3 regions of the Rhizobium sp. TRM95796 genome follow, and region 2 is predicted to be linked to each of the others. Evidence: riboswitches for the same ligand, from Rfam matches in the RefSeq annotation. Region 2 holds a riboswitch; each other region holds the start of a gene.

Region 1 (10,155 bases), on a different contig from region 2:
CTCGGGTTCCACCTGATCGCCAAGGACGAGACCGACAATCCGATCCGCAGCTTCAAGGGCCGCGGCACGGGCAATTTCCTCGCCGCGCATCCGGGCAAAGAGCCGCTGGTGACGGCGTCGGCCGGCAATTTCGGCCAGGGGCTCGCCTATAATGCCGCCCGTTCCGGCCGGGCGCTCACGGTGTTTGCGAGCGTCAACGCCAATCCCCTGAAGATCGAGGCCATGCGCCGCTTCGGCGCCGAGGTCCGGCTCGAAGGCGAGGATTTCGACGCCGCCAAACAGGCGGGCCGCGCTTTCGCGAACGCCTCGGGTCATCTCTTTGTCGAGGACGGCGCGTCCGCCGAGATTGCCGAGGGCGCGGGCACGATCGCGCTGGAACTCATGGAGGCCGCAGGGCGCCTCGACCGGGTCTATCTGCCGCTCGGAAACGGCGCGCTCGCCGCCGGCATGGGCGCGTGGATCAAGGCGCGGTCGCCCGAGACGCGGGTGATCGCGGTGGCGGCCAAAGGCGCGCCCTGCATGGCGCTGTCGCATCAGGCCGGCCATCCCGTCTCGACGCGCTCGGTCAACACCATCGCCGACGGCGTCGCCGTGCGCGAGCCGGTGCCCGAGGCGGTGGAATGGCTGAAGGAGACGATCGACGCGGTCGTTCTGGTCGACGACGACGAGATCCTCGCCGCCATGCGGTTCGCCCGGGATGAATGGACCCGCATCGTCGAACCCGCCGGCGCGGCGGGTCTGGCGGGGGTGATGAAGGACAAAGCGTCGCTTGAGGGGGTGAGGGTGGCGACGCCGCTCTGCGGGGGAAATGTCACGGCGGCGCAGGCGCGGGAGTGGTTTTGAGGGGAGGTCGTATGGTGTTCTGCGGTTTGGCGTGAATGGTCTGCCCGGCCCCTCATCCGGCTGCCGCTGCGTTCTCCCCGTATGACGGGGAGAACGCAGCGGCAATGTCCGCGCCGCATCTTCCTTCTCCCTGCATGCGCGGTGAGAAGGTCCCGGCAGGGGGATGAGGGGCGGGTCGCGGCCTCGCTAAATTCGCCTCGACCTGAAAATAACCGGTTGCCGGACCTTCAACGCCCGTCGTCGTCGCCGTCCTCGTCATCGTCGTCGCGGTGATTGTGGTGGCTGTGGCGGGCGCCGGCGACCTGGTCGATGTCGCGGGCCGCGTCTTCGGCGCGCTTGCGCACGCCGTCGCGGGCGCGGGCCAGCGCCTGGGCTTCATCGTCGGTCATGCCTTCGCCGCGCAGCGCCTCGGCCATCATCGCATTGGTTACGCCCTGGCCTTGACGCACGGTCAGGACGCGCTGTGGATAGGGGATTTCGATGCCTTCTTCCTCGAAACGTTCAAGGATCTCGATGCGGATCGCATTGCGCACGCCCATGCCGGTAAACAGGTCGGCGAGATAGAAGCGCAGCTCGAAATTCAGAGCGGATTCGCCGAAACCCACGAATTCCACATGCGGCTCCGGCATGGTCAGCACCAGAGGCTGGCTGCGCGCGATCTCCAGCAGGATATCCATCACCTTGCGGGGATCCGAGCCATAGGCGACGCCGATCGGTATTTCGGAACGCGCCAGCTTGTTGCGCAGCGTCCAGTTGCCGACGGCGGCGTTGATCAGCTGCGAATTCGGCACGATGACCGACTGGTTGCGGAAGGTTTCGATCTCGGTGGCGCGCACCGAAATGCGGCGGACGAAACCCTCGACATTGCCGTTGACGATCCAGTCGCCGACGCGGAACGGACGTTCGGCGAGCAGGATCAGGCCGGAGACGAAATTCTGCACGATGGTCTGCAGACCAAAGCCGATGCCGAGGGACAGCGCCGAGGCGATCAGCGCGAGGCTCGAAAGATCGATGCCGGCGGCCGATATGCCGATGACGGCGGCGATCACCACGCCGGCGTAACCGAGCGCGGTGTTGACCGAGTTGCGCGCGCCGACATCGATCTGCGAGCGGGCCAGCACATTGCCGTCCAGCCAGCGCTGGAACCAGCGGGCCCCGAACAGGCCGGCGAAGAACACCACGACGCCGGCGAAAATGCCTAGCAAGGATATGCTGATATTGCCGATATGGATTTCGGTGAACAGTTCCACGAACATGCCGAGGATGTCGGCGGCGCGGAAGCCCCATTGCGATAGGATCAGGGGCACGCCGACCAGCACCACCAGCCCATAGCCGACGAGCCCGACCACCAGGCCGACCTGGTCGATGCGGATCTCGTCGAGATTGTGCCTCCGGGCGATGGCCGCGCCCATATTGGTCTGGGCGAAGGCGCCGCTTTCGGAAATGGCGTGGGCGGCGGAGAAGCCGATATACATCGTCACCATGATGGTGGAAGTGACGATCACCTGGCTGGAGACGAATTGCGCCAGGCCGATATAGCCCGACAGCGCCGTGACGATGAGGCCGACGCCGGTGGCCAAAAGCAGGATCCGGACATAGATCGGCCAGGCCCGGCTCGGCCCACCGTCTTCCAGCGGCAGGCGCGGCTTGATAAAGGAGGCGACGATCAGCGTGCCGCCGATCAGCAGCGCCGAGGCGATGCCCTTGACGATGCTGAGCGACACCGGCGCGCCGAACTGGGTGAAGGTCTGGGTCAGCACCGACGACAACGCATTGATGACGGCGAGCATCATGCCGATGGTCACCAGCCAGCGTGCGCCGCGATCGGTCAGGTCCACCAGCCGCCATTGCGGCTTGAGCGGCGAGAAGATCGCCCGTGAGAGACGCCAGATGAAGTAGACGCCGACGATGGCCCAGAGAGACGAGGCGAAGATGGCGTAGAGATCCTCGCGCAAGACCTTGAGATTGTAGAGAATGACCAGGCAGGTCAGCACGAAGGCGGCGGTGGCCGCCGCCGGAACGATCAGCGACAGGAAGCCCGCCGACACCCGACGGAAATAGGGCGGATCGAGGACGTCGGGATCGCGATGAGCCAGCGGCGCGAGCTTGCGCTTCAGCGGCAACATGAAGAGAATCGCGGCGAGCAGCGCGCCGAAAATTGCGCCGAGGAAGCCGCCGCGTTTAAAATTCCACATGAATTCCAGCGAGTTGGTAGTCGCGGACAACATTTGCCCGGACAGCGTCGTCGCTGCCGCCGAGGCTTCCGAGAGCAGGTCGCTGGAGATCGGCAGCCGCCGGAACAGCGTGTCGGTGAACAGCGTGCGGCGGCGCTCGGTGATATCGGCGCTCACGCGGGCGACCTCGGTCTTCAGCGCATCGACATCCGACAGCAGCGAACTCATCGAGGCCTTTTCGTCCTGCAGGCGCTTGCGATCGTCGGTGACGGCCTTGTCCTCGGCCTTGCCGTCCGTCGGCGCAGGTCCGAGTTCTTCCAGCCGCTTGGTCACCACCTCGTAGCGCGCTTCGAGATCGGCGGTGGAACCGGCGATGTCCTCGGCCAGCACATCGGCTTCGAGCTTCAGCAGCGACAGCGCGGAATCGTCGTCGCTGGATCGCGTGGCCTTGCCGCGCAAGGCCTCCAGGTCGCCGGCGGCCTTGTTGACGCTCGCCTGCACCTCGTCGCGCAGCGTGTCCACCGCGGTCTTCACCACCGTGCGCTGGGTCGAGGGCGCCTCGGCCGGGGGCTGGCTCGTCGCGGCAGGCTGCGGCGCGGTTTGCGCAAGCGCCGCGCCGCCATATGCGGCCGTCAGCGCAGCGGCGAGGAACAGGGACAGAAAGGGCAATCTTTTCATGGCGGTCTCGTCGCGTGGTTCCGGAATCGCGCTGATCACGCGCATGGTTTCCTTTTCCTTAACGGAAAAGGCGGATGCGGCAAGCGGCGGATCAGTTTCGGCGCATGATCCAGAGAAACGCCAGCCCGCCCACGAGCCCGGTGACGACGCCGATCGGCATGTCTTCCGGCGCCATGATGGTGCGGGCGGCGAGATCGGCCCAGATCAGCGCCACACCGCCGCTAAAGGCCGAAAGCGGCAAAACGCGGGCATTGTCGGATCCGGCGAGCGCGCGGACGAAATGCGGGGCCATCAGGCCGACAAAGCCGATCGCGCCTGAGAAGGCCACCATCACGCCGGTAAGCAGCGCCGAAACCACGAACAGCGCGATGCGGAAAGGCTGTACCGACACGCCCAGCGTCGCCGCCGTCTCGTCGCCCATGGCGATGGCGTTGAGCGCCCGAGCATTGGGCTGCAGGAAGGCGAGGGCGACGGCGAGGGTGACGGCGGGGTAGAGAAGATGCGGCCATTCGGCGAGGCCCAGGCCGCCGAGCATCCAGAAGGTCACCGATTGCGCCGCGCGGGGATCACCGAGGAAAACCAGCAGGTTGGCGAGCGCGGTGAAGACGAAGGAGACGGCGACGCCTGCCAGAACCAGCCGGTCCGCGCCATTGGCGTGGCCGACGCGCGCGGCGATCGGAACGGTGATCATGGCGACGAGCGCCCCGGCGAAGGCGAAGACCGGCACGGTCAGCGCTCCCAGCACCATGCCGACATGGATCAACGCGATCACCGCGCCGACCGCCGCGCCCGAGGAGACGCCGAGCAGATGCGGATCGGCGAGCGGATTGCGGGTCAGCGGCTGCAGCACCGCGCCGGTCAGACCGAGACCCGCGCCGACCAGCCCGCCGAGAATGACGCGCGGCAGCCTGACATCCCAGACGATGCTTTCCCGTCCCGCCGACCAGTCGACCGCAATCATATCGGGCGCAATCTTGTTGGCCACGATCTTCCACACCGTGAGAGCGGGAATGGAGGCTGCGCCCAGCGACACCGCCATGATCATGGTGAGGCAGAGAAGGCCGAGGAGCGCCGCGGTGATCAGGAGGAGGCGGAGAGGGGGCATGGGGAGCGGTTGCTACTTGTTTTTGTTTCAGTTTTGCGTGCAAGATTTGTAGGTAGGCGTTTTGGCGCGCCCGGTTCCTGCGTTTCAGAGATGTCGGGGATCTTGGCCACCCCCTCTGTCCTGCCGGACATCTCCCCCTCAAGGGGGAGATTGACTCGCGGTGATGCCTCGCTTTCTCTTGACGCCATCAGTTGCGTCAACGAGGCCATTCAATGTAGCGGAAACCGGCGCCCCAGCCGATCTCCCCCCTTGAGGGGGAGATGCCCGGCAGGGCAGAGGGGGGTGTTTCCGGTCCGCAGCGCTAGCGAGTCGTCCAAGTTGCCGCCGCTCAATGCGCGCTGATCACATATTGCGCGGATGAAACGCCTTGGCCAATCGTGCGATCGCTCCGATGTTGCGTGGACCCGGCGTCGCCTCGACATAGTCCAGCACGACGAAACGATCATTCTTGACCGCGTCTACATTCTTGAAGGCCGGGTTGGTTTTCATGAAGGCGATCTTCTGCTCGGCGGTGACTTCGCCGTAATTGACGATCACCACGACTTCGGGATTGCGCTCGATCACCGGCTCCCAGGAGACTTCGGTCCAGCTTTTTTCGACGTCGTCCATGATGTTCTTACCGCCGGCGGCTTCGATCATGGCGGTGGGGATGCCGTATTCGCCCGAGGTGAAGGGCTTCTCCTCGCCGGAATCGTAGACGAAGACGCGGGCGGGACGATCGATCGGGCCGACGCCCTCGACGATTTCGGCCAACTCCTTGCGATAGCCCGCCACCAGCGCCTCGGCGCGGTCCTCGACGCGGAAGATCTTGCCGAGATTGAGGAGGTCTACGAACATATCGTCCATGGTCGGCTTGGCCTTGTTCATGATGTGAACGCAGCTTTCGGTCAGCTCATAGACCTTGATGCCGAGCGGCTGAAGGGTTTCCGGCGTCACGTCGCCGCCGACCTTCATGCCGTAATTCCAGCCGGCGAAATAGAAGTCGGCGTCGGCGCCGAGCAGCACTTCCTTGGTCGGATATTTCGGCGACAGTTCAGGCAATTCCTTGACCCCGTCGCGGATTTTCTCGTCCAGCGTCTTCCAGCCGGATACGCCGGTATAGCCGACCATGCGGTCCTGCAGCTTCAGGACCAGCATCATTTCGGTGAGGTTGACGTCGTTGGAGATGGCGCGGCTGGGGGCGGCGTCGAAGGTGACGTCGCGGTTGCAACTCTTGACCGTGACGGGGGCGGCGAAGGCGGCGGTGGCGAAAAGCGAGAAGGTTGCGCCGACGATGAGAGAAAGGGTTTTCACAGGAAAGCTCCGGAATAGGACGAACGGGAAAAGGCGAAGCGCGCGGAGCCCTCGGCGCCGATGCGGAATTTTGCGGCCTCGACGCCGAAAGCGCCGGCGATGGCTGTTTCGGTGAGCACCGTCTCGGGCGGGCCGAAGGCCGTCAGCCGTCCGCCGTTGAGAATGGCGGCGCGCGAGGCGAAGCCGGCGGCGAGATTGATGTCGTGCAGCGTGGCGATGACGGTGACGCCCAAGCCTTCAAGCAGATGCAGGATGTCGAGCTGGTGGCGGATGTCGAGATGGTTCGAGGGCTCGTCGAGGATCAGCAGACGCGGCTCCTGGGCGAGCGCCCGGGCCACCAGCACACGTTGCTTTTCCCCCCCGGACAGGGTGGAAAACTGCCGCCCGGCGAGGTTTTCGAGGCCGAGATGCTCCAGCGCATGGTGGACCTTGGCGCGGTCTTCCTCCGACCAGCGGCTTAATCCCCGCCGCCAGGGAATACGGCCCATCATGACGATGTCGCGCACGCTGAAAGGGAAGGCCGCCGGGCTTTCCTGCAGCACCACCGCCACCTTGCGGGCGAAGTCGCGCTGCGGGATCGACCAGATGTCCTCGCCGCCGAGCAGCACCGAGCCGTCGCTCGGCCGGACGCCGCGAAACAGGCAGCGCAAGAGCGTCGTCTTGCCGGCGCCATTGGGGCCGACGATCGCCAGACGTTCACCGGCGGAAATTCGCAGGGAGATGTCGGCGATGAGTTTCGGGCCGCGCGGCGGGGCGAAGCTGACGCCGCGGGCTTCGAGATCCAGACCGTCCACCGCGCAGTTCATGACGCGGCCTCGGGCAGACGCCCGGTTTTGTGGAGAAGGCGGATTGGCGCCGCCATACGCATCAGGTTATGACCGGCGAGACGCCGGCCGCCATTCGATAATCGCATCGGAACACCCCGTCCGTGGTTACTGTCGCTGAATGGCAGGTCTCCTGGCTTGCGGGTCTTCGCCGGTCTGCGCCTTCCCAGCTTTCGCCAGTGGCTCGTTGCAGACAGGCTCGCCGCATACAGTTGCGGGGGCAGCCACGGCTTCGGCCCCTCTGGGGTCGTCCTCACCGTGTTCCCTATTAAGCCGTCGCCCATTTTCGCGGCGACAGCGCCATTCTTCTCTGTCATGCCATCAACTCTCTTATCGCGCAAGCCGGATCGCGACATCCAGTTTCGTCTCTTGCTTTGTAATGGTATAACATTTGTTGACTGTCAATCGTTCACCATGGTTTTCGACGCGGTGTTTACGGGTCGCGGCTAACAATAGGGGAGAAGGAGCCGCGCATGCTGAACTGGAACACGATCACCGAACATGGCGACTATGCTGCGGAACGCTCGGCGTTGCTGACGTTGCTGGAGGGCGCGACGACCAAGCCGTATGTCGATATCGTCGGCGTGCCGACGATCGGCATCGGCTTCAGCCTGCGCGCCAATCTCGACAAGGTGCTGCTGGCGATGGTCGGGGAGGAACATTACAGCGAGACACTTCTGTCGAAGCTCGACGCCGTGGTGGACAAGACCCATTCTTACGGCTCCAGCGCCACACTGATCTCGGCGCTCGACAAGGTGATGGCGGCGTGGAGCAAGTCGGTCGACAGCGATGTTCCCAAGACATTCGCCTTCGCCAGCAGCGACCAGATCGCCGAAGCGCTCGACCTGATTTCCCCGACCTATGACAGCTATGTCGACAAGTGGTTGTCCGGCATTCCGGACTCCGATGAGCGCATGGCGCTGTTCTCGCTGGCTTACAACAATCCGGGCCTGCTGGGCTCCGGGTTGAAGGCCGCGATCGAGGAGGGGGATCGCGCCGAAGCCTGGTTCCAGATCCGCTACTATTCCAATGGCGGCGCGAGCGCCGGCCAAGGCATCGCCAACCGCCGCTATGTCGAAGCCGATCTCTTCGGACTCTATGACAAGGACGGCAAGGCGACATTCTCGGAAGCGGTTCAAACGGGCCAGATGCTGGCGGAATGGCATGAGAAAATTCTGAGTTACGAGGCGAATTACGATCCGGGCGAGGCGGCGAAGATCAAGGGCGTCGAAACGATCGGCGACATCACCGAAGAACTCGCGCCGGCCATCCGCACGGCGCTCAAGACTTTCGGCCTGTCGGCCAAGACGGAGGTCGAGGAACTGCTCGCCACCGACAAGGGCGTGACCACGGTCTATGGCGACGGAACGAGCGCCGACAGCGCCGCAAACGATGCCGACATGTTGATCGGCCGCGCGGGCGCCGACACGCTCTATGGCGGGACGGGAAACGACATTCTCGTCGGCCGCGCCGGCAGCGATCTTCTGTCTGGAGGAGCGGGAGACGATCTGTTCGTCTTCTCGACCGCAAAGGACAGCACCGCCAAGGCTTCTGATCTCATCGACGACTTCACCAAGGGCGAAGACCAGATCGCGCTGACCAAGGCGCTCGATGGCGACTACGATTTTCTCGCCCGCGGCGTCGGCTTTTCCGGCGAGGGCGCCGAAATCGGCTGGCGTTGGAAGGGCGGTGACACGCTGGTAACGGTGGACCGGGATGGTGACGGCGGGGCCGATCTAATCTTCAAGCTGGATGGGAAGATACGGCTGACCGACGCGGATTTCATGATGTGAGCAGTAAACACGTCGCCATTCCGCGATTTCCGACTTCTGGGCGGATAGTCGACTTTCCAACGCGGTGATGTCTATAAGGCTGGCGAAACAGGACGCCGCCGCTCAGCGACTACGTCAACGGAGAGCCCATGACCACCGCCCGCGACATCATCGACGCCCTCGAACTCGAGCCGCATCCGGAAGGCGGCTGGTATGTGCAGACCTTCAAGGACGGCGAGACGCGGGACGGCAGAGCGTGCTCCACCTGTATCTATTATTTGTTGGAGGCCGGGCAGCGTTCGCATTGGCACAAGGTCGATGCGGTGGAGGTCTGGCACTATTACGCGGGCGCGCCGCTGACCTTGCGCCTTTCCGCCGATGGCAAGACGGCGCGCGCCTCAACCCTCGGCCCCGACGTGCTGGCGGGACAACATCCGCAGGTCGTGGTGCGCAAGGACGAATGGCAGAGCGCCGAGAGCCAGGGCGACTGGACGCTGGTGGGCTGCACCGTCGCGCCCGGCTTCGACTTCGCGGGCTTCACCATGGCCGAGCCGGGCTGGGAGCCCGGCTGATCAGGCGAGATCCGGCTGCGGCGGGCGCGGGATGCGGCTATCGGGATCGATCCGCGCCGCATCTTCCTTTCCCTTGGCCCCGTCCTCGATCTCACGGTCCGACAACTCGCCGAAAGGCGCGATCGGGATCGCCTTTCCGGTCAATGGATCAATCTGCGGGGCGGCGTCTCGGGGAGATTGGGCGACAGGCTTGGGGTTCATCATAGCAGTCCTTTCTGTCTGATGCAGGCTGTTTTGAACCCAACGGCCCGTCACGCGCCTTGTTCCCCGGTGGATAACCTCGCGTTTGGGCAACTTAACGCCCCCGGCAGTGTTTCGGCTTCGGCCTCAGGCTTTTATGACAGTTTCATGACAATTCATGGAAAGTGACATGCTGGGCCTGTTTAGGAAATTGATGCCGCGGGAAGACCGCTTCTTCGATCTGTTCGAGCGCCACTCGAAGGTGGTGATGGCGGCGGCCGAGGAGTTGCGGGCGCTTCTCGCCGGCGAGGGCGATCTCGAGGCGCATTGCGACCGCATCGTCGCGCTCGAAAACGAGGCCGACGACATCACCCGCGAGGTGCTGCTCGCGGTGCGCAAGAGCTTCATCACCCCCTTTGATCGCGGCGACATCAAGGACCTGATCCAGTCGATGGACGACGCCGTCGACATGATGCAGAAGACGGTGAAGACCATCCGCCTGTTCGAGCAGAAGAGTTTCGAGCCGGGTATGAAGGAAATGGGTGTCACCATCGTCGAGGCGGCGCGGCTCTGCGCCGAAGCCATTCCGCTGCTCGATCGCCTGGGGCCGAACCACACGCGGCTGACGGCGATCGCCGAAGAGGTGATGCGGGTGGAGGGGCGCTCCGACGACCTGCACGACCAGGGCCTCAAGGACCTGTTCCGCAAGCATGG
Region 2 (10,155 bases):
AAGCCGGATGCGGCGCGGCTTCTCGAACGGGAGCTGTCGAAGCCCGGCTACAAACCGAAGACGATCGCCATCGGCACCAATACCGACCCCTATCAGCCGATCGAAAAGGAATGGCGCATCATGCGGCAGATCCTCGAAGTCCTGTCGACGGCCAATCATCCGGTCTCGATCGTGACCAAGTCGGCCTTGGTGATGCGCGATATCGACCTGCTGTCGAAGATGGCCGAAAAGGGCTTGGCGAAAGTCGCGCTGTCGGTGACGACGCTCGATCGCAAGCTCGCCCGGCTGATGGAGCCGCGCGCCTCGACCCCGACGCGGCGACTGGAGGCGATCCGGGCCTTGACCGAAGCGGGCGTTCCCACAGCCGTGCTGGCCGCGCCGATGATCCCGGCGCTCAACGATCACGAACTCGAACGCATTCTCGACGCCGCGGCCGCCGCCGGGGCCAGGGAAGCCAATTACATCCTGCTGCGCCTGCCCTTCGAAGTCAGCCCGTTGTTTCGCGATTGGCTGCTGCGCAACTATCCGGATCGCTACCGGCACGTGATGAACCTGGTGCGCTCCATGCGCGGCGGAAAGGACTACGACGCCGAATTCGGCAAACGCATGAAGGGCGCCGGTCCCTATGCCTGGCAACTGCATCGGAGGTTCGAACTCGCCGCCAAGAAGCTCGATCTCAGGCGGCGCGGCATTCAGCTGAACACCGATCTCTTCGTGCCTCCGTCCGGCTATGGGGTGCAACTGAGCCTCCTCTAGTTCTCAGTATCGGATGCTGGGCCCGGCATGTCCCTGAAGCCGGACCCAGCGTCGACCAGCGCCCTCCGTCGAACCGCAACGACGGATGGCGCCCGCAAGCATCCCGGGCCGCCGCCCTCGATCCGGGACTTGCGGGGAATCGGCGGGATATGCCACAAACCCCGCATGACGCGTCCCGCCGATTCCCTACCTTTCTTGTTTGAAGACGTCGCCCCGACTTTCGCGATCGAGGAAGCGTTGATGCGCGACGGCTACGACCGCATCGTCGGCCTCGACGAGGTCGGCCGCGGACCGCTCGCGGGACCCGTGGTCGCTTGCGCGGTTGTGCTCGACCGCGCCCGTATTCCGACCGGCCTGAACGACTCCAAACAACTCTCGCTCTCCGAACGCGAGAGGCTCTATGCGGAGATCCTGGGAAGCGCCGAGGTCGCCATCGCCTCGGTCAGCGCCTTGGGAATCGACCGGACGGACATTCGCAAGGCGAGCCTCGAAGCCATGCGGCGGGCGACCCTTTCTCTGTACAGGCGGCCCGATTTCGCAGTCATCGACGGCCGCGACGTTCCCCCCGGCCTGCCCTGCCCCGGCAAGGCCTTCGTCAAGGGCGATTCCCGCTCGGTCTCGATCGCCGCGGCGTCGATCGTCGCCAAAGTCACCCGCGACCGGATGATGGAGGCGGCGGCGCATTCTCATCCGGGCTACGGCTTCGAGAAGCATGCGGGCTACGCCACCGTCGTGCACCGCCGCGCCATCATCGAACTCGGCCCCTGCCCCCTCCACCGCATGAGCTTTCGCCCGCTGCGGAAGGACTAGTTCTTGTCGCGGGATGGATTGCCGCGGGGACACTATTTCAGCTACATCATTATCGTCCGGCGCCCGCTCGCGCGGGAGAATCGGGAAGCCGGTGCGAAACCGGCGCGCGCCCAGCGCTGTAAGGCGGATGCCGCTTCGAGACGCCACTGGGAGACCGGGAAGGCGAAGCGGCAGATGAAACCGAGCCAGAAGACCGACCGGACGACATAGCCCGACGCGCGAGGACGGCGCAGCGGGCACGCCAGACGCAGGGGGTAACATGCTTGGCGCCGCTCATCGCGACCTCACGGCCGTGGGTCCGTTTTCCGATGCCGACAAAGACGCGGTCTACCGCGCCATCCATACGCGGCGCGACGTCCGCAACGAGTTTCTTGCCGATCCGATCGATACGACGCTGCTCGACCGACTGCTGGCGGCTGCCCATGCCGCCCCTTCGGTGGGGCTGACACAGCCGTGGAATTTCATCCTGATCCGCGAGGAAGCCAATCGCCGCGCCGTCCACCGATTGTTCGAGGAGGCCAACAACGAAGCCGCCGACCGGTTGGAGGGCGACGTCAAGAAGAAGTACCGGGCGCTCAAGCTGGAGGGGATACTCAAAGCCCCGCTCAACATCTGCATCACCTGCGACCGCAAGCGCGGCGGCGAGTTCGTGCTCGGCCGCACGCATCATCCCGACATGGACATCTATTCGACTGTCTGCGCAGTGCAAAATTTCTGGCTGGCCGCACGGGCGGAGGGCATCGGCGTCGGCTGGGTGAGCATCTTCGACCATCGCCGCCTGGCCGCGTTGCTGGGCATACCCGACAGCGTTGAAATCGTCGCCTATCTCTGCGTCGGCCATGTGTCGGAGCTCTACAGAAAGCCGGAACTCGAAACCAAGGGTTGGCGTGACCGGATGCCGCTCGACCGGCTCATCTTTTCGGAACGCTGGCCGGAGGAGTCGCATGTGTTGCGGCTCTATCGCGAAATTGCGATGAAACCGGTACCGCCCGCCTGAAACGCGACAGCGCCCATAAAAAACCCGCCTCGCGGCGGGTTCTTCAATCGAGGCTCCGAGACGCGCTCAGTTGAGCCGGGACTTCACTTCGCCCACCGCGTCGTTGAACAGCGCGTTGGAGAGCGAGGCGTCGGTCTTGCCGGCGATCAACTTTTCCGCAGCGGCGACCGCGAGGTCGACGGCGGCGGAACGAACAGCGGCCACAGCTTCGGCTTCCGCCTGCTTGATCTTCTGTTCGGACATCAGAGTGCGGCGAGCCACGTAATCGGCGGTCTTCTGCTTGGCCTCCTCGGCCAGAGCATCGGCTTCCCGCTTTGCGGCGGCGACGATTTCGGCGGCTTCCGCTTCGGCGGCGGCGCGCTTCTTCTGGTATTCGGCCAACAGGGCCTGCGCTTCGTCGCGCAGTTTTTTGGCCGAATTCAGTTCAGATGCGATCTTCTCCGCGCGCGAATCGAGCGCGCGGGTGACCATGCCGGGAACCTTGAGGTAAATGATCACCCCGAGGAAGATCAGAAGCGCGACTTGCGCCCAGATCTGCGCCCAAAATGTTGCATCCATTACGAGCCTCCTCAGCCTTTCACGGCGTTGACCGCGTCAGCGGCTTCGCCCGAGTTGACGGAAACGCCGGTGAGCCGGTTGACGATCTCCGCTGCGGCGTCCTGCGCCACGGTGGAGACTTCGCCCAGCGCAGTCGCCTTGATGGCGGCAATGCTGGCCTCTGCTTCCGAGATCTTCCTGGCGAGATCGGCTTCGAGCTGCTGGCGCTCGGCGTCCGACTTCACTTTGGCGGCGTCACGAGCTTCGGCTGCGATGCCCTGCGCCTTTGCGCGAGCTGCGGCGAGTTCCTGCTCGTATTTGGCGACTGCGGCGTCGGCTTCGTCCTTCATCCGCCGCGCCTCGGCGAGATCGCCGGCGATGCGGGCTTCACGGGTCTCGATGATCGAACCGATGCGAGGAGTAATCAGCTTCGACACCAGGAAATAGAAGGCGCCGAAGGTAACCGCCAGCCAGAGAAGCTGCGATGGATATTGGGTCGCGTCGAAGGGAGGGAACACATCGGCGTGGCCGGCGTCGTGCGGAACACCGGTTTCGGTGTGCACTTCGGCTTCCGTCGACTGCACTGCCCCTTCCACCGCCGTGGCGGACAGAACATAGGCTGTCGTCACAAACATTCCTTCCTCCAGGGCAAGGATACGGTATCAAAAAACGGGCCACGGCCGAACGCCATGGCCCGATGGTTTTTTGAGACGCCGATCAGCCGAAGAGAGCGAGAAGAGCGACGAGCAGCGAGAAGATGCCCAGAGCTTCCGTCACGGCGAAGCCGAAAATCAGGCGGCCGAACTGGCCGTCGGCTGCAGACGGGTTGCGAAGCGCGCCGGCGAGGTAGTTGCCGAAAATGTTGCCGAGGCCGAGGGCTGCGCCGCCCATTCCGAGGCAAGCGATACCGGCGCCGATGTACTTTGCTGCTTCAGCTTCCATTGTAGAACTCCTTCAGTGTTTTCGTTTGGTGGCTGTTAATCAGGAGCGCCGGTCAGTGTCAACCGACGCCGAACTCTACTCACGACCTTAGTGGCCCGGATGAACCGCGTCGTTGAGATACATGCAGGTCAGAACCGCAAACACATAGGCCTGCAGGAAGGCGACCAGGAATTCGAGACCGGTGAGACCGATGGTCATCAGCAGCGGCAGGATGGCGCCGACGATGCCGATCGGGCCGAGCACGCCGAGCGAGACCACGAAACCGGCGAAGACCTTGAGCGTGATGTGGCCGGCGAGCAGGTTCGCAAAGAGACGAACCGAGAGGCTGACGGGGCGCGACAGGAATGACACGACCTCGATCATGGTCACCAGGGGAACGACGAGCATCGGCACGCCCGACGGGACGAACAGACCGAAGAAGTGGAGGCCGTGCTTGTAGAGACCATAGAGCACCACGACCAGGATCACGAGCAGCGCCAGAGCGAAGGTGACGATGATCTGGCTGCCGACGGTGAAGAAGCCGGGCACCATGCCAAACAGGTTGGACACCAGCACGAACAGGAACAGCGAAAACACGAAGGGGAAGAACTTCATGCCTTCCTTACCCGTCGAGTCCTTCAGCATCTTGGCGACGAATTCATAGGCCAGTTCGGCGATCGACTGCATGCGGCCCGGCACGATGGCGCGCGGGGCGGACGCCCAGACGAAGAACAGCGTCGCAACGACGACTGTCAACACCATGAAGAGAGCGGAATTGGTAAAGTGAAAGCCGGTGCCGCCCACATTCTCCCAGAGCGGGACAATATGGAACTGATGGATCGGATCTACCTTATCGCTGGTCGCCACGTTTGTTCTCTCTCGTTTTCATCACGGCCGCGCCTCAGGGCTTCGGCCTCTTGTCCTTGTTGCGGGCTTCCCCGATCCTGTCCACCGGATGCGGCGCGGTCACCACGCCCACCACTCTGAGGACATTGAGGATGCCCGCGCAAAATCCCAGGAGCAGAAAAATGACCAACCCCCACGGCTTGGTGGGCAGGACCAGATCCAGAAGATAGCCCAGCATCGCGCCGACGATGACGGCCGCAATGAACTCAGAGGAGATTTTCAGCGCCTGCGAATAACCTTTCCGGTCATTGTCGCTGGCCGCTCTCGCTGCCTCCTCGGGGCTGCCTTGCGCGTGTCCCAACTCCTTGTGGAGTTTCTCCATGCGCGCTTCCAGACTGTCCTGGCGGTCGGTTTCCATTCTCGCCTCCTCACGGGCAGGGGCATTAACCCAGCATATCTGCTCGCGCAAGGCTGAAAATTGGCAAGTTCCAAACTGGAGACCCCCGCTCTCAAGCCGCGTGCACCATAGTTTCGACCTTTTTGGGAGTCAAGGCGAGCCCGCGCTCGGCATTCATGTATTTTTAACCTGAAAATTCAGGATGTTACAGACAAGTCAGCGGGTTTTGGAAACTTTGCGCGCAATTGCCGCGGCCCGAAAGCCTATCAGACCCAGCCGCCGCGATAGGTTCTGTAGAATATGTGAAGACCGATGCGGCTGACCCGCTTCATGGTGCGCGCCCAGTTCGGCCTGACATAGACGGCGTGATAATGGGTCGAATCGCCGACTTCCTTGAGGTAGATTTTGCCGGCCGTCACGGCGAGCGCCACTTCCTTGGCGGCCTCCAGGCGCGAACGCGACCAGATGATGTCCGGAATGCGATCACAGGCGAAGGAGAACTGGCAGCGATTGCGCCAGTCCTCGTTCTGATAGACCACGCCGCAGATCGTGTTGGGGAAAGCCGGGTTGCGCACCCGGTTGAGGACCACCTGCGCCACGGCGGCCTGCCCCTTGAGGGGCTCGGTGATGGCTTCGAAATAAATGGCCTCAGCCAGGCATTTCTGTTCCTTCTCGCTGAAGACGGTCGCCGGCAGCACGTTGGCCGCCCAGCCATGCGCTTCCTTTCCGGCGTCCGGAACGAAACGGTCGCCCTGAGGCTTGGCCAGAATGGAATCGAAGGGCGATTGTTCGGCGTAATCGGGTTCCGGATCGGCGTAGGCGGTGGCGAGGCTGTCGCCCTTTTCGTTGGTGATCAGGCTTGCCAGCATGGCGGGGACGCCATGGTCTTGCACGCGCGGCTTCACCTCATGAAAGGCGAGAGCGATCTCGATCTCCTTGCCCTTGATGGTGGGCTTCTGGAACAGCGTTACCCGCTCCTCCGTCAGTTCGGGCGCGAGGAGATGCGCCTGACGGTCGAGAATGCTGCCGGCGGTGAAACCTTGCGGGGGCCTGACGCGTTCAGACGCCAGGACCCTGCCCTTCTTGAGGCTGCGGGTTATGCGCGCCTCATCCGGCGTCTCGGGCTCTTCGCGCTTGTCGGACGACAGGGCGACCTTCTGGCCGCCGGCAAGCACGAGACCGCGATTGGCGGGATCGTAGGCGCGGCGATCGGCGTTCTTGAAGACGATTTCGGCGCTCTGGATCGAGCCGGCGCCGATGGGGGCCATGTAGCTGCGCCAGGATGCGGCGCCGGCCGGAGCGGAAACGAGGCCGGTCACATCGGCCTCCGCCGCAATGGTGGGGAAAAAAAGCAGGCCGGCGAGCGCGAAAACGCTAGGGCCCGCCCAGTCGGACGGAATGCGCGAACGGCGCGCGGCCAAGGAACGCTTCAACACGTGAACGCTACTCCACAGGAACTGGAAATCATTGGCCAGACAATGCGCTATTAACCTTGATGTTTGGTTAATCCCGGGATTTGTGGCCTTTGCGAGGCGCTGGGCTCTCCTCAAACGTAAACGGGCGGCTTCAAGCCGCCCGAAAAATTCCGTGATCCGGAGAGCAACCGATCGCCTAAACGGTCACATGAGCGCCCAATTCCACGACACGATTGGCCGGAAGCCGGAAATAATCCGATGGATCGGTTGCGGCGCTGGCGAGCGCGATGAACAGGCGATCCTGCCAGGAGGGCATGCCGGAATTCGCGTCGGGGATCAGTTTTCGCCGTCCGAGATAGAAGGACGTCGACATGATGTCGAATTTCAAGCCGGTTTTCCTGAGATGGGCGAGCGCCTGGGAGACGTTTTGCGTTTCCTGGAAGCCGAAACTCAGTTCCAGAAGCTGGAAATGTTCGGAAATCCGTTCGATTCGCCCGCGTTCCTCGATCGGTACGCGCGGTCGGTTCTGCGTCTTGATCGTCAGAATAATGTTCTGGCTGTGCAGAACATGATTGTGCTTGAGATTGTGCAGCAGCGCCGCAGGGGTCGAGGTGGGATCCGAAGTGAGGAAGATCGCCGTGCCCGGCACCTCGATCGGCCCATGCTCGCTCTTCTTCTCGAGCGATTTCACGAAGGTGCCGAGAGGAATATGGGTGCGACGCGTTTTCTCGAACAGGATTTTCGTGCCGCGACGCCATGTCCACATGATCACGACGAAGCAACCGGCGATCAGCACCGGCACATATCCCCCGTGATGCAGCTTGGTGAGGTTGGAGCCCAAAAAGATGGACTCGATGCACAGGAGCGGAGCGATGACGACGATCGCTTGCAGGCGCGACCATTTCCAGAAAGACCGCACGAAATTGTAGAGAAGGATGGTCGACACCACCATGTCGCCGGTGACCGCGATGCCATAGGCCACCGCCAGCGATTCCGACGACTTGAACATCAGCACCAGCGCCATGACCCCGAACATGAGGATAGTGTTGACAGCCGGAAGATAGATCTGGCCGGTATTGGTGTCGGAGGTGTGGTAGATCTCCATGCGCGGCAGGAAGCCGAGATGGATGGCCTGACGCGACAGCGAGAAGGCGCCGGTGATGACCGCCTGGCTGGCGATGATGGTGGCCACGGTTGCGAGAATAACGGCGGGAAGACGCAGATATTCCGGAAACATCAGGAAGAACGGATCGGACAGCCCTTCCGGATTTTGGAGCACATAGGCGCCTTGGCCGAGATAATTGAGCGTGAGAGCCGGAAAGATCAGACCGAACCATGCGAGACGGATGGGCGCGCGGCCGAAATGGCCGAGATCGGCGTAAAGCGCTTCGGCGCCGGTGACGGCGAGGAACACCGAACCAAGCACGATGAAGCCGACCAGGCCGCTATTGGCGAGAAACCAGACGCCGTAATAGGGGTTGAAGGCGGCGAGAATGCTGAGATCGTCGAATATGTGGTAGACGCCAATGCCGCCGAGGGTCAGGAACCAGAAGGCGGTGATCGGGCCGAAAAAGGCCGACACCGCGCCTGTGCCGCGCGATTGCACCGCAAACAGCAGGATCAGGATCACCACGGAAATCGGCACCACATAGGGATTGAGCGCCGGCGTTACGAATTTCAGCCCCTCGACGGCCGAGAGAACAGAAAGCGCCGGCGTGATCATGGCGTCGCCCAGAAACAGCGCCGCGCCGACGATGCCGATCAGCAGCAGGACGCTGGCCCGACGTTCGGACACCGCCTTGGTCACGAGAGACAGCAGCGACAGCGTTCCGCCCTCGCCGTCATTGTCCGCCTTCAACAGAAAAACGACATATTTGAGCGTGACGATCACCGTCAGGGCCCAGATGAACAGCGAGATCAGGCCGATGATCTCGATGCGGTCGACGCCGTCATGCGAGACGGGCCGCAGCGATTCGCGGAAGGCGTAGAGCGGCGACGTGCCGATATCGCCGTAGACAACGCCGACTGACCCCAGCGCCAGCGCCAGAAGCTTCTTTTGGGACATGGGGCCCGAGTGGCCGCCCGAATGCAGATGTGTGTCCGACATGGTCAGTTTCAGGCTTAAAGCCAGCCTTTCCAACGAAAGAAGAAGAAGGGGATCACTGCCGAGACGATCATCATGATGATCGCGGCTGGATAGCCCCACGTCCATTCCAGTTCGGGCATGAAACGAAAATTCATGCCATAGATTGAGGCGATCAGGGTCGGCGGCAAAAGCACCACCGATGCGATCGAAAAGATCTTGATGATGGCGTTCTGCTCGACATTGATCAATCCGAGCGACGCGTCGAGCAAGAAGGTGGTGTTCGACGATATGAATGCCGCATGTTCGGACAGCGTCTGCAGATCATGAACGACCGATTTGCACAGCGACCTGGCTTCGGCGTCGCCCTGGATGACCGGCGAGCCGGACAGAAACGTCATCAGCCGCGACAGAGAGGCCATGCTGTCACGCGCCTTGGAGATCAAGCGATGGTGATGACCGATTGCCGACAGAAGATTTTCGAGGAACCTGGGAGGGCGCCGCTTCACCGCCTGCTCGCCGTCGCCGAAAATGGCCAGCAGCAGCGCCTCGCCCTTCATTTCCGCCCGTTCCAGTATCTCCGCGGTCCGGTCGGAAATCGTCTCCATCAGCCTGATCAACACGGCGTGCGGCGCGCAATCGCCATTCGACATGCGACCAAGGGCGGCTGAAAACAGCTTGAAGGATTTCGGCTCGTCATAGCGCACCGTCACCAGATGCCGCTCGGTCAGCACGAAGGCGATGTCCGCCAGCTTCGGCGTCGCCGTATCGGCATGACAAAGCAGAGACGCCGTCATGTAAAGCGCCCCGCCTTCGGCGTAGAGACGGCTCGACGGTTCGATATCGTGCAGGTCCTCCCGCGTCGGAACCTCTATGCCGGTCAGGATCTGGGCGTAATGATCCTCTTCGCGCGTCGGATGAGCGAGATCGAGCCATACGACGTCGGCTGGAAGAGTCTGCAATTGCTGATCCACCGGCAGCACCATCGACTCACCGTTCGAACGGTAAGCAATGATCATGAGCGATAAGCTCCGGACATGGTCATTCCGCGCCCCGATGGCATTGGTCGCAATCGCCCCGCGCGCCTGCGAAATGGTCAAATGTGGTCACGCGGCAAAACCCCGCGTCCGTTCAGCGAGGTTGGTATCGCGCAAAACGCGCCTGTAATCAAGACATAACGAGCCCGCGGCCCCGCCGGGGCCGCACGCGTCCAGTTTCAAGTCAGACTGGATCTCATTCGAATATGATCGAGGGCGCGGCGCGGGCAAGCGGCTCATTGCTGAACAGTCTGGCGGCGATGGCGCCGGCGATCTCGCGATAGACCCGCGCATGCGGCCCATCCGGCTCGGTGACGACGACCGGCGCGCCGGCGTCGGATTTTTCGCGGATGGTC
Region 3 (10,155 bases), on a different contig from region 2:
GCTCGACCCGGGCTCGCCCTTTAGCATTCAGAGGAGTTTCCTTCATGGCAGTCCTGAACCATCCCCCCGCCGCGCCCGACATCGCGGCGCTGAAAGGCCGCGCGCTGAATTTGAGGCGCAAGATGATGGCCATGGCCAGCGGCAAGGGCGAAGGCTATATCGCCCAGGGCCTCGGCATGGCCGATTGCCTGGCGTCGCTCTACTTCCATGAAATGCGCTACGATCCGGAAAATCCGCAGTGGAAGGAGCGCGATCGCTTCGTTCTCTCCACCGGCCACTATTCGATCGCCATGTATGCGGTGCTGGCCGAAGCCGGCATCCTCTCCGCCGACGAACTGACGACCTACGGCCTCAACGGCTCGCGGCTGCCGATGAGCACCTTCGACGATATTCCGGGTGTGGAGATGGTCGGCGGTTCGCTGGGCCATGGCCTCGGCCAGGCGGTCGGCATGGCGCTGGGGCTCAAGCTCGACGGTTCCTCGGCCCGCGTCTTCTGCGAGTTCTCCGACGGCGAATTGCAGGAAGGTTCGACCTGGGAGGCCGCGATGGGCGGCGCCACCTTCAAATGCGACAACCTCGTCGCGATCATCGATTGCAACGGCATCCAGGCCGATGGCCCCGTGACGGTGCGGATCGAGCCCGTAGCCGACAAGATGACGGCCTTCGGCTGGGAGACGCTGGAGATCGACGGCAACGACATCGAGGCGCTGGTCGACGCGCTCGCCAGATTGAGAACTCCCAACGGCAAGCCGAAATGCATCGTGCAACGCACCACGCCGGGCGCGGGCGTGCCCACCATCATGGCCCGCGACCGGGCGCATTTCGTGCGCATCGACAATTCCGAATGGACCGCGCTGATCGACGAACTGGAGAGAGAACATGGCTGAGACACAGACCGTGAGCGGCCGCACGCGCGGCATGGGCGAAATCGTCGACGTCGCCGGCAAGGTCACCGAACTCGCCCCGTTCGGCAATACGCTGGCGGACCTGGCGCGCGAGCGGCCGGAGATCGTCGGGCTGACCGCCGACATGGGCCGCTATAGCGATATCCTGCCGTTTCGCGACGCTCATCCCATGAGGTTCTTCAATGTCGGCATGGCCGAGCAGAACCTAATCATGATGGCTGCCGGGCTCGCGAAGACCGGCAAGATCGCCTATTGCACCACCTATTCGGTGTTCATCACCCGCCGCGCCTATGATTTCGTGGCGATCGCCTGCGCCCATTCCATGGCCAATGTAAAGATCTTCGCCGGCATGCCGGGGCTGGTCAACGGCTATGGCGCAACGCATCAGGCGACCGAAGACCTCAACATGATGCGCGGGATCGCCGATCTCACCATCATCGACCCCTGCGACGCCACCGAACTCAAGCAGGTGGTGCGCGCCGTCGCCGACATTCCCGGCACGGTCTATGTCCGCAATCTGCGCGGCAAGGTGCCCGTCGAACTCGACGCCGACTATCGCTTCGAACTCGGCAAGGCCAAGGTGCTCAGGCCGGGCCGCGATGTCGGGATCATCTCTACCGGCTATATGTCGGCGCGGGGATTGGACGCCGCCAAAGCCGCGCAGGCGCAGGGCGTCGACGCCGGCGTCTTGCATGTCTCCACCATCAAGCCCTTCGACAAGGCGGGCGTTCTTGACTTTGCGCGCCGCTTCGACCGCCTGATCGTCGCCGAAAACCACAAGACCTCGGGCGGATTGACGTCGCTGGTCGTCGAGGCGCTTTACGAGGCCGGCATGGTCAAGCCGCTCGTCAAGATCGGCCTCGAAGACAGTTTCTTCGAATGCGGATCACAGGAATATCTCGAGGCGAAATACGGCGTCGACACGCCGCGTTTCATCCGCGCCATCGTCGACGGCAAGTGAGGAGGCGGTCATGCAACTCGAAAACCGGATCGCTCTGGTCACCGGCGCCGCGAGCGGCCTCGGCCTCGCCACCGCCGCCGCGTTTGCGCGCGAGGGCGCGACCGTCGTCATCAACGACCTGCGCCTTGAGGCCGCCGAAGCGGCCGCCTCGGCGCTGGGCGAGAAGCATTTCGCCGTGAGCGGCGACGTCTCCAGCGAAGAGGCGGTCAAGGCGATGGTGGAGACGGTGCTCGCCCGCTTCGGACGCATCGATATTCTCGTCAACAATGCAGGCATGCCCGACAGTTTCACGCCCACGGTGGATCAGACGCTCAGTCACTGGCAGCGTCTGATAGACGTGCATCTGACCGGCACCTACCTCGTCTCCAAGACCGTGGCGCCGTCGATGATCGCGCGACGCTCCGGCGTGATCCTCAATCTCAATTCCATCGCCGGGCTGATGGGCCTTCCGGTCCGCACCGCCTATTCCGCCGCCAAGGCCGGCATCGGCATGTTGACCCAGGTGCTGGGTTGCGAATGGGGTCCTCACAATGTTCGCGTCAACGCGGTGGCGCCCGGCTACATGATGACGCCGCTCACCGAAAAGCTCATCGCCGAAGGCAAGATCGACGAGAAGCGCATTCGTCGCCGTACGCCGATGGGCAAGATGGGCACGGCCGAAGACATCGCCGAGGCCATGGTGTTCCTGGCCTCCGACAAGGCCAAGTTCATCACCGCGATCACGCTGCCGGTCGACGGCGGCTATTGTTCCTGGGGGGCTCCATCCGACGCCTTCCCGCTCGATTGAGGAGCGACGCCATGACCGCGAACCTCGACACGCCCCGCCCTGAAGCCCGCATGGATGCGAGCAAGATCGCCTATCGCCAGCCGCAACCCTTCGGAATGATGTCGGACATATTCCTGGGCGACGGCCTCGACCTCGACGCTGACGAGCGCCTCTGGATCCCGCAGGCCGAGGGCGTCTCGTTCCGGCCGCTCGTGCTGTCTGTGAGCCAGGGCTATTACGTCAATTTGCTCCGGGTTCGAAAAGCGGGCGTGCTGTCGCGGCATCGTCACAGCGGCCCGGTTCACGCCTTCACGCTGCGGGGGCGCTGGCGCTATCTCGAACATGACTGGGAGGCGACGCCGATGAGCTACGCCTTCGAGCCGCCGGGCGAAACGCATACGCTGGTCGTGCCGGAGGATGTCGGCGAGATGATCACGCTGTTTCATGTCACCGGCGGTTATGTCTATGTCGACCCCGACGGCGTGGCGCTCGGCTATGAAGACGTGTTCACCAAACTCGCCGCCGCCCGCCGGCATTATGGCCAGAACGGGCTCGGAGTCGATCGGCTGATGGAGTTGGTCAAGTGAGCCTCAGGATCTTCGGCGGACCGCATCGTTATCTTCAGGGTCCGGGCGCGCTGGACGAGCTCGGCCGCCTTGCCAGGCCGTTCGGGACCAATCCGGCGATCATCGCCGACGCCTTCGTGCTCGATCTTCTCAAGGATCGACTCGAGACGCTTCTGGCGGCGGAAGGGCTGACGCCGATCGTCCTGCCGTTTTCCGGCGAGATCACCTATCCCGCCATCGACGCGCTGGAAGCGGCGCTGTCAGGTCAACGTCCTTCACTTGCGATCGGCATCGGCGGCGGAAAATCGCTCGACGCCGCCAAGGGACTGGCGCGCAAGCTCGGCCTTGACGTGATCACCGTGCCGACCATCGCCTCCAACGACAGCCCGACCAGCAGCGCCATCGCCATGTATGACGATCATCACGTGATGATCTCGGTCGATCGTCTCGCCCGTTCTCCGGAAGCCGTGATCGTCGATACGACCCTCATCGCGCGGGCGCCGCGGCACTTCCTGCTGGCCGGAATCGGCGACGCCGTCGCCAAGAAATTCGAGGCTGAAGGCTGCCTGAACGGCTCGGGCGTCACACCCTTCGGCACGAGACCGCTCGTCTCGGCCGCGGTTATCGCCGACGCCTGCTATCAGACGCTGCGCCGCTCTGCGCAGACCGCGATGGTGGATCTCGACGCGGGCAGAATGACCCAAGCCCTCGAAGACACGATCGAGGCGACGATCCTGATGAGCGGCCTCGGCTTCGAAAACGGGGGGCTGTCGCTGGCCCACAGCCTCACCCGCGGCCTGGTGAAAGCCAGGGGCGCCAAGGACGCGATCCACGGCCAGCATGTCGCCTGGGGCGCGCTGGTGCAACTCGCGGCCGAAGGCCGCCGGGGCGAACTCCAATCGCTCGTCGCATTCAACGGTTCGATCGGTCTCGCCACCTCGCTCGGCGATCTCGGCATGAGCGAGCCGACCAAGGCGGAGATCGAGGACCTCGCTCGCTGGACCATGACGGCTCCTCATCTCGGCAATATGCCCAATCCGGTGAGTGTCGAGACGATCATGCTGGCCATCGAACACGTCGAAGAGCTTGCGCACCATATGGACCGGCGGGGCCCGTCGCGTGATCGAGCCGTCGCCGGCTAGACGCGCCGTTGCCCCGACGCAGTTCACTCGTGTTACCGCCCGCTTTCGGGAAGCGGTGTGGAATGTCGCGCGTTTCCAGACGGCTCGCGCAGGCCCGCATTCATTCTGCTGACGTTTAGATATTGTGTTTTCGACGAGTCGAGCATAGTGATTTCCGGGATGGTTCCGCCTGACTTGAAGAAGGGTGGATCAAAAGGGAACACGGTGAGGACTACCCATCAGGGGCCGAGACCGTGGCTGCCCCCGCAACTGTGAGCGGTGAGCGACATCCATTATGCCATTGGCTGCTTGTCGGCTGATAAGGCGGATCGAGCCATGACCCGCGAGCCAGGATACCTGCCATCGCTGGGCCACGACATTCCGTGGCGACTTTATCAAGCTGCGCGGTGGGCGTGGTTGAGGGCGTGTTATGCATATTATGGAAGGATATTTGCCGGCCGCGCATGCGGTTGGCTGGGGCGTGGTGTCCGCGCCATTCGTGATCTATGGGGCGAGGCGCATTGTAAAGCTCGTCCGGGAAAAGCCCGAGATCAAACTGTTGATGGCGGCTTCGGGCGCTTATGTGTTCATCCTGTCGGCTTTGAAAATCCCGTCTGTGACGGGCAGTTGCTCCCATCCGACAGGCACCGGGCTTGCGGCGTCGCTGTTCGGGCCAACGGTGACGACGGTTCTTGGGACGATCGTCCTGTTGTTCCAGGCGCTTCTTCTCGCCCATGGCGGCCTGACCACGCTGGGCGCCAACATATTCTCCATGGCCATTGTCGGTCCCTTCGTCGCCTATGGCATCTTCAAAGGGGTGTCCGGAGCAGGATTCAGCGGCGCGATCGCGATTTTTCTGGCCGCGACGCTCGGCGATCTCGCCACCTATGTGACGACGTCGCTGCAGCTTGCGCTGGCGTTTCCCGATCCGGTCTCCGGCATGGCGGGCGCCGCGGCGAAGTTTCTCGGCATTTTCGCGCTGACCCAGGTGCCGCTCGCCATCAGCGAGGGTCTGCTGACCGTGATCGTGTACAATCTCCTGCAGCGCTACAGCCGCGGCGAGATGAATGCACTCAATATCCTGAACGCGAAGGCCTGATCATGCTGAAACGTAATCTCTGGCTCCTGCTGGCCGTCATCGTCCTGGCAATTCTGCCGCTCGTCATCCATCACGGCGGAGACGCCGAATTCGGCGGCTCCGATGGCGAGGCCGAAGCGGTCATCACGCAAATCCGACCCGATTATCAGCCATGGGCTACGCCGCTTTGGGAACCGCCGAGCGGCGAAATCGAAAGCCTGTTGTTTGCCTTGCAGGCTGCGATCGGCGCCGGGTTGATCGGGTTCTATTTCGGACGCCGCACATCGCCGGCCAAGCGTTCCGATTCGCACTGAGTCATGCGCGCGATCGATCGCTGTGCGCAGACCAATCGCTGGCGGCGTCACGCCGCTGGCGAGAAGCTCTTTCTCTCATTGGGCGTCATGGCTCTTTCGCTCTTGTCGGCGGGATGGTCCACACAGGCCGCCGTGCTCCTGGCGATGCTGGCGCTGACGCATTTCGGCGCCGGTATAGCTTGGCGCGACATAGCCGCCGCGGCGCGGATCCCGCTGCTCTTCATCGCAACCGGCGGCGTGGCGCAGCTTTTTTCCGTGACGGTGGTCGGATACGTCCCTCACATCGCGCTGGTTTCCGACGAGGGAATTGGCCAAGCCTGTTTCGTCGCTCTCAGAAGCAGCGCCTGTGTTTGCTGTTTGCTGTTTCTCGCGCTCACCACGCCGCTTCCGAGCATTCTTCAACTCTTGCAGCGGAAGGGCTTGAACGCGGAAATATCCGATATCGCCATGGTGATGTTCCGGATCATCTGGGTCTTGCTGGATTGTCTGAACGCCGGTCGGCAATCGCTCGATGCTCGACTGGGTTACACAGGAAAACGGCGCATGCTGAAATCGAACGGGCTGTTGCTCGCGTCTCTGCTGCCGCGCGTCTTCGCGCGCGCTCGGCGCATGGAGACGGGCTTGGCCGCCAGGGGCTATACGGGCCGGCTGGATTTTATCTCCGTGGAGAAACCCGCGTCGCGCATCAGACTGCTGGTGATCGGCATGATTCTTCTGGTTTTCTACGCCTTGTCACGGTGGATAGGATGATACTCGAAGCTCGGAAAATCGGGTTCAGGTACGAGGATGGCACGCGCGCGCTGGATGACGTCTCGCTCCGCATCGTGCGGCGGCAGAAGCTCGTCATCCTGGGAGCCAACGGCGCTGGAAAATCGAGTCTCATGTCGCTCCTCAATGGCTCGTTCAAACCCTCCGCAGGCGAGGTCCTGTTGAATGGCGAGCCCGTCGCCTATGACCGCAAAGGCCTGACGCTGCTCAGATCACAGGTCGGGCTGGTCCTGCAGGATCCCGATGATCAATTGTTCGCCGCCACGGTCTTCGAGGACGTCTCCTTCGGGCCCCTTAATCTCGGCCTGTCGGTCGACGAGGCCCGGCTCCGGGTCTCAAATGCTCTGGACGCGATGGAAATTTCGGACCTGTCGCATCGTCCGACGCACATGTTGAGTTTTGGCCAGCGGAAGCGAGTGGCGATCGCGGGGATTCTCGCCATGTCGCCGTCGGTTCTGCTTCTCGACGAACCCACCGCCGGGCTCGATCCGAGGGGGGTGGAAGATCTGACGAGAACGCTCGATATGTTGGCGGCAAAGGGTATCGCCGTCGTTCTCGCCACGCATGACATGGATGTCGCCTACGCCCTTGCCGACCGTGTCGCGGTCTTCGCCGCGGGCAGGGTGCTGATGGAGGGCGCGCCCGACGCCGTGTTCGGCCAGGCCGATTTCTGCGAGCGCAGTGGTTTGCGGCTGCCCAACATATTCCAGGTCGCCAGCGGTTTGAAAGACCTGGGGCTGCTGCCGAGCGATGGCGACTTGCCCCGCTCCGTGGATGAATTGCTCAGGCTCGTGTCTGCTCCGCGCTGATTGCAGAGTCGTCGTTCATTCGGAACGATCGATCTCGACCTGCGGGCGTTACCATTCGCATCGGCCCCGCGATGGCGGCTTAGGCTTTGGGGTTCGCGCATGTCGGGACCGAAACCGCCGGGCGGACTCGCGCATGCGTCCGCCGTCGCATCGATCAGTTCTGGCCGCAAGCAGCCGCGTAGATCCGCAACATGCGCGTGACGGCGGCGCGCGCCAGCGATCGGGCCGTGGGCGCGGTGAGGCCCGTCCGCACCTCCGGCCATGCCGCCGCGAGGTGCTGGCTGATCAGCGTTTCCGGCAAAGCCTTGTCTCCGAGCCTCTTCATCAGCGCGTTGACAGCGGCTTTCGCTTCCGGCAAGGCCCAGTAGTAACGGATGCGGTCGGAATAGCTGAAATGGCGATGCAATGCCTGCTCCTCAGCGGTCCCGGGATAGTATTTCGCCCAATGGCCGGGCTGGCGGAGCATCAGCGCTTCCATGGCCGGCTTGAGCGATAGTGCGCCGCCGTCCAGTTCCGCCGCGATGGCGTCGAGACCATAAAGCGCCTCGCGCAACGCGAAAGTGAGGCCCGGCCCGACCTTGAGGATGCAAAAGCCGTCGACGACCAGCGCTCGAAGATCGGCTCCTGTCTGATAATCGGTGGAGTGGGCTTCGAAAACGAGACCCGGGAGATCCGCCAGGCGCCGCGACAGCGCCTGGGCGGCTTCGGGAACATAGGACACGACGTTCTGATTGCCGAATTCGACGCCGGGCTGGACGACAAGGCCGATGACGCGTTCGAAGGCCTCGTCCAGGCCGGCGCCCGCAAAGGCCCGGCGATGAATGTCGACGGTCGCCTCGGCGGCGTCCGGCGACGTCACGTCGAGATGCTCGACCTCTTCGAGCGCGCCGCCCGGAACGGGCACTTCCGTGCCGATGACATAGACCGGTTTGCCGGTAGAATGTTTTTCGGCGACGGCGGCGAGGCGGGCGGCGCGAGCGGCGGTGTGTTCGTCGTCCAGCGCCGGCGGCTCGCCGGCGCAGCCCATCGAGCAATCGAGATGGATCTTTTCAAAGCCCGCCGCCGCATAAGCCGCCACCATCGCCTCGGCCTTTTCCATCGCCGCCTCGGGGCTCAGATGCTTCCAGGGATTTGGTCCGAGATGATCTCCGCCGAGAATCAGTCTGTCGAGATCAAAGCCGGTTTCGCCGGCGATACATTCGACGAAGCGGCGAAAATCGCCGGGGGTCATGCCGGTGTAGCCGCCATCCTGATTGACCTGGTTGCACGTGGCTTCAATGAGCACGGACTGGCCCGTGTCCCGGCCCAGCCTCAGCGCAGCGCCGATCACCTCGGGATGCGCGGAGCACACCGACGTGATGCCGACAGCCCGTCCCTCGCGGTGAAGACGGGGCAGAGACGTAAGGGCGGTCGTGGACATCGGCAGGCTCCATCGCTCGGTGGCATCAGGCTAGAAATGCGATGAACGATCAATAACGCTCAAAAATGTGATTGACAATGATTCATTTTCAAGAAATCTTGTGACGAGATTGAACGCCCAGCCTCCCATACAGGGGTAGTGAACCGCATGAAGCCAGACCGCGCCCAAGCCATCCGCCAATTCCTGTTTTCCAACGGCTCTTCCTCGATCGCCGCCATTGCGCAGGCTGTCGGCGCGTCCCTGCCGACGCTGCGCCGCGATCTGGCGGAACTCGAAGAAGCGGGTGTAGTGGTGCGCACGCATGGCGGCGCGCGGTTGGCGGATCAGTTCGAGGTCGAAGTGGCGTTCGAACAGCGTGAGGCGCAGGCTCTGCTCGCCAAGCGCGCCATCGGCGACCTCGCCTATGACATGCTGCAGCCGGGAACCTCGATTTTCCTGGATTCCGGCACGACGGTGCTGCAACTGGCCCGCCGCATCCGCGTCAATCCGCTGCCGCTCAATGTCTTCACCAATTGTTTGCCGGCGGCGCAGATGCTCATCGACGTGGTCGGCGTCAAGGTCACGCTTCTCGGCGGCCAGTTGCGCAAGGAAAACTCGTCGGTCGTGGGTCCTCTGGCGGAGGAGATGCTGGAGCGCCTTTGGTTCGGTCAGTTGTTTCTCGGCGCCGGCGCAATCGCCGAGGACGGGGCGATGAGCTCGGTGGACGAAAACGAGGCGCGGCTGAATTCCGTGATGATCGCACGGTCGGAGCAGCGCATTCTCCTATCCGATTCCAGCAAGTTCGGCCAGCGGCTGACTTATCGTGTCGCCCCGATGACCGATCTGCAGACGGTGGTGACCGATACCGGTCTGTCACCCGAGTGGTTCGACCGCCTGGGCGCCTTCGGTCTCGACGTGCGTCAGGCGGACCTGCCGCAGGCGGTTGCGGCATGACCTTGATTTTCGGGCTCGATTCCGGCGGCAGCAAGACGATCGCCGCGGTGGCGACGGCGGATGGCGCGGTTATCGACGTCTGGCGCGGACCTGGCCTCGATCCGATGGCCGGCGAGGGCTGGACAGCCGTGCTGGCGACGGCGGTCGACGCTCTTTGCGGAAATCGCAGTTTCGCCTCGAGCGTGCTCGGTCTCTCCTGTCATGGCGAGATCGACGCGGTTTCTGCCCATCAGCGGGCCGTGGTCGCAGCGCATTTTCCCGGCCCTCATCTCGTGCTCAACGATGTCGAGGTCGCCTGCGACGCCGCCTTTGCCGGGCGTGACGGCGTGCTCTTGCTGGCCGGCACCGGCAGCATGGCCTGGGCGAAGGTTGCCGGCCGGAGTGTGCGCTTCGGCGGCTGGGGCGAGGCTTTCGGCGATGAAGGCTCGGCCTTCTGGATCGGTCGTGAAGCCCTGTCGCTGGCGAGCCGTGTCCTGGACGGGCGGCTCGACGATCCCTCGGGCGAGGGGCGGCG

Evidence for each region. Region 2 has a riboswitch for cobalamin ahead of bluB (5,6-dimethylbenzimidazole synthase). Riboswitches for the same ligand answer to the same signal wherever they lie in the genome.
Region 1: linked by a shared signal. The riboswitch ahead of OCK01_RS02560 (ABC transporter ATP-binding protein) and the one ahead of bluB (5,6-dimethylbenzimidazole synthase) in region 2 are both predicted to bind cobalamin.
Region 3: linked by a shared signal. The riboswitch ahead of OCK01_RS19395 (energy-coupling factor ABC transporter permease) and the one ahead of bluB (5,6-dimethylbenzimidazole synthase) in region 2 are both predicted to bind cobalamin.

Annotation. Positions count from the first base shown of each region.
Region 1 covers NZ_JAOXHE010000001.1:523,973-534,127, reverse strand. The annotation lists gene OCK01_RS02580 (threonine/serine dehydratase) at 1-843, shown strand, start outside; gene OCK01_RS02575 (mechanosensitive ion channel family protein) at 1,071-3,695, opposite strand; gene OCK01_RS02570 (FecCD family ABC transporter permease) at 3,787-4,800, opposite strand; gene OCK01_RS02565 (ABC transporter substrate-binding protein) at 5,143-6,093, opposite strand; gene OCK01_RS02560 (ABC transporter ATP-binding protein) at 6,090-6,899, opposite strand; cobalamin riboswitch at 7,023-7,237, opposite strand; gene OCK01_RS02555 (M10 family metallopeptidase C-terminal domain-containing protein) at 7,391-8,710, shown strand; gene OCK01_RS02550 (cupin domain-containing protein) at 8,839-9,261, shown strand; gene OCK01_RS02545 (hypothetical protein) at 9,262-9,462, opposite strand; gene OCK01_RS02540 (DUF47 domain-containing protein) at 9,632-10,155, shown strand, end outside.
Region 2 covers NZ_JAOXHE010000005.1:126,465-136,619, reverse strand. The annotation lists gene OCK01_RS12035 (PA0069 family radical SAM protein) at 1-756, shown strand, start outside; gene OCK01_RS12030 (ribonuclease HII) at 922-1,566, shown strand; cobalamin riboswitch at 1,607-1,783, shown strand; gene bluB (5,6-dimethylbenzimidazole synthase) at 1,826-2,563, shown strand; gene OCK01_RS12020 (F0F1 ATP synthase subunit B) at 2,630-3,121, opposite strand; gene OCK01_RS12015 (F0F1 ATP synthase subunit B) at 3,133-3,735, opposite strand; gene OCK01_RS12010 (F0F1 ATP synthase subunit C) at 3,818-4,042, opposite strand; gene OCK01_RS12005 (F0F1 ATP synthase subunit A) at 4,130-4,888, opposite strand; gene OCK01_RS12000 (AtpZ/AtpI family protein) at 4,923-5,285, opposite strand; gene OCK01_RS11995 (cell wall hydrolase) at 5,531-6,700, opposite strand; gene OCK01_RS11990 (potassium transporter Kup) at 6,876-8,786, opposite strand; gene OCK01_RS11985 (magnesium transporter CorA family protein) at 8,801-9,781, opposite strand; gene apbC (iron-sulfur cluster carrier protein ApbC) at 9,996-10,155, opposite strand, start outside.
Region 3 covers NZ_JAOXHE010000009.1:215,334-225,488, reverse strand. The annotation lists gene OCK01_RS19425 (SMP-30/gluconolactonase/LRE family protein) at 1-24, shown strand, start outside; gene OCK01_RS19420 (transketolase) at 45-887, shown strand; gene OCK01_RS19415 (transketolase family protein) at 880-1,866, shown strand; gene OCK01_RS19410 (SDR family NAD(P)-dependent oxidoreductase) at 1,877-2,653, shown strand; gene OCK01_RS19405 (2,4'-dihydroxyacetophenone dioxygenase family protein) at 2,665-3,219, shown strand; gene OCK01_RS19400 (glycerol dehydrogenase) at 3,216-4,340, shown strand; cobalamin riboswitch at 4,484-4,699, shown strand; gene OCK01_RS19395 (energy-coupling factor ABC transporter permease) at 4,750-5,418, shown strand; gene OCK01_RS19390 (energy-coupling factor ABC transporter substrate-binding protein) at 5,421-5,711, shown strand; gene cbiQ (cobalt ECF transporter T component CbiQ) at 5,715-6,461, shown strand; gene OCK01_RS19380 (energy-coupling factor ABC transporter ATP-binding protein) at 6,458-7,288, shown strand; gene OCK01_RS19375 (D-tagatose-bisphosphate aldolase, class II, non-catalytic subunit) at 7,443-8,708, opposite strand; gene OCK01_RS19370 (DeoR/GlpR family DNA-binding transcription regulator) at 8,856-9,641, shown strand; gene OCK01_RS19365 (N-acetylglucosamine kinase) at 9,638-10,155, shown strand, end outside.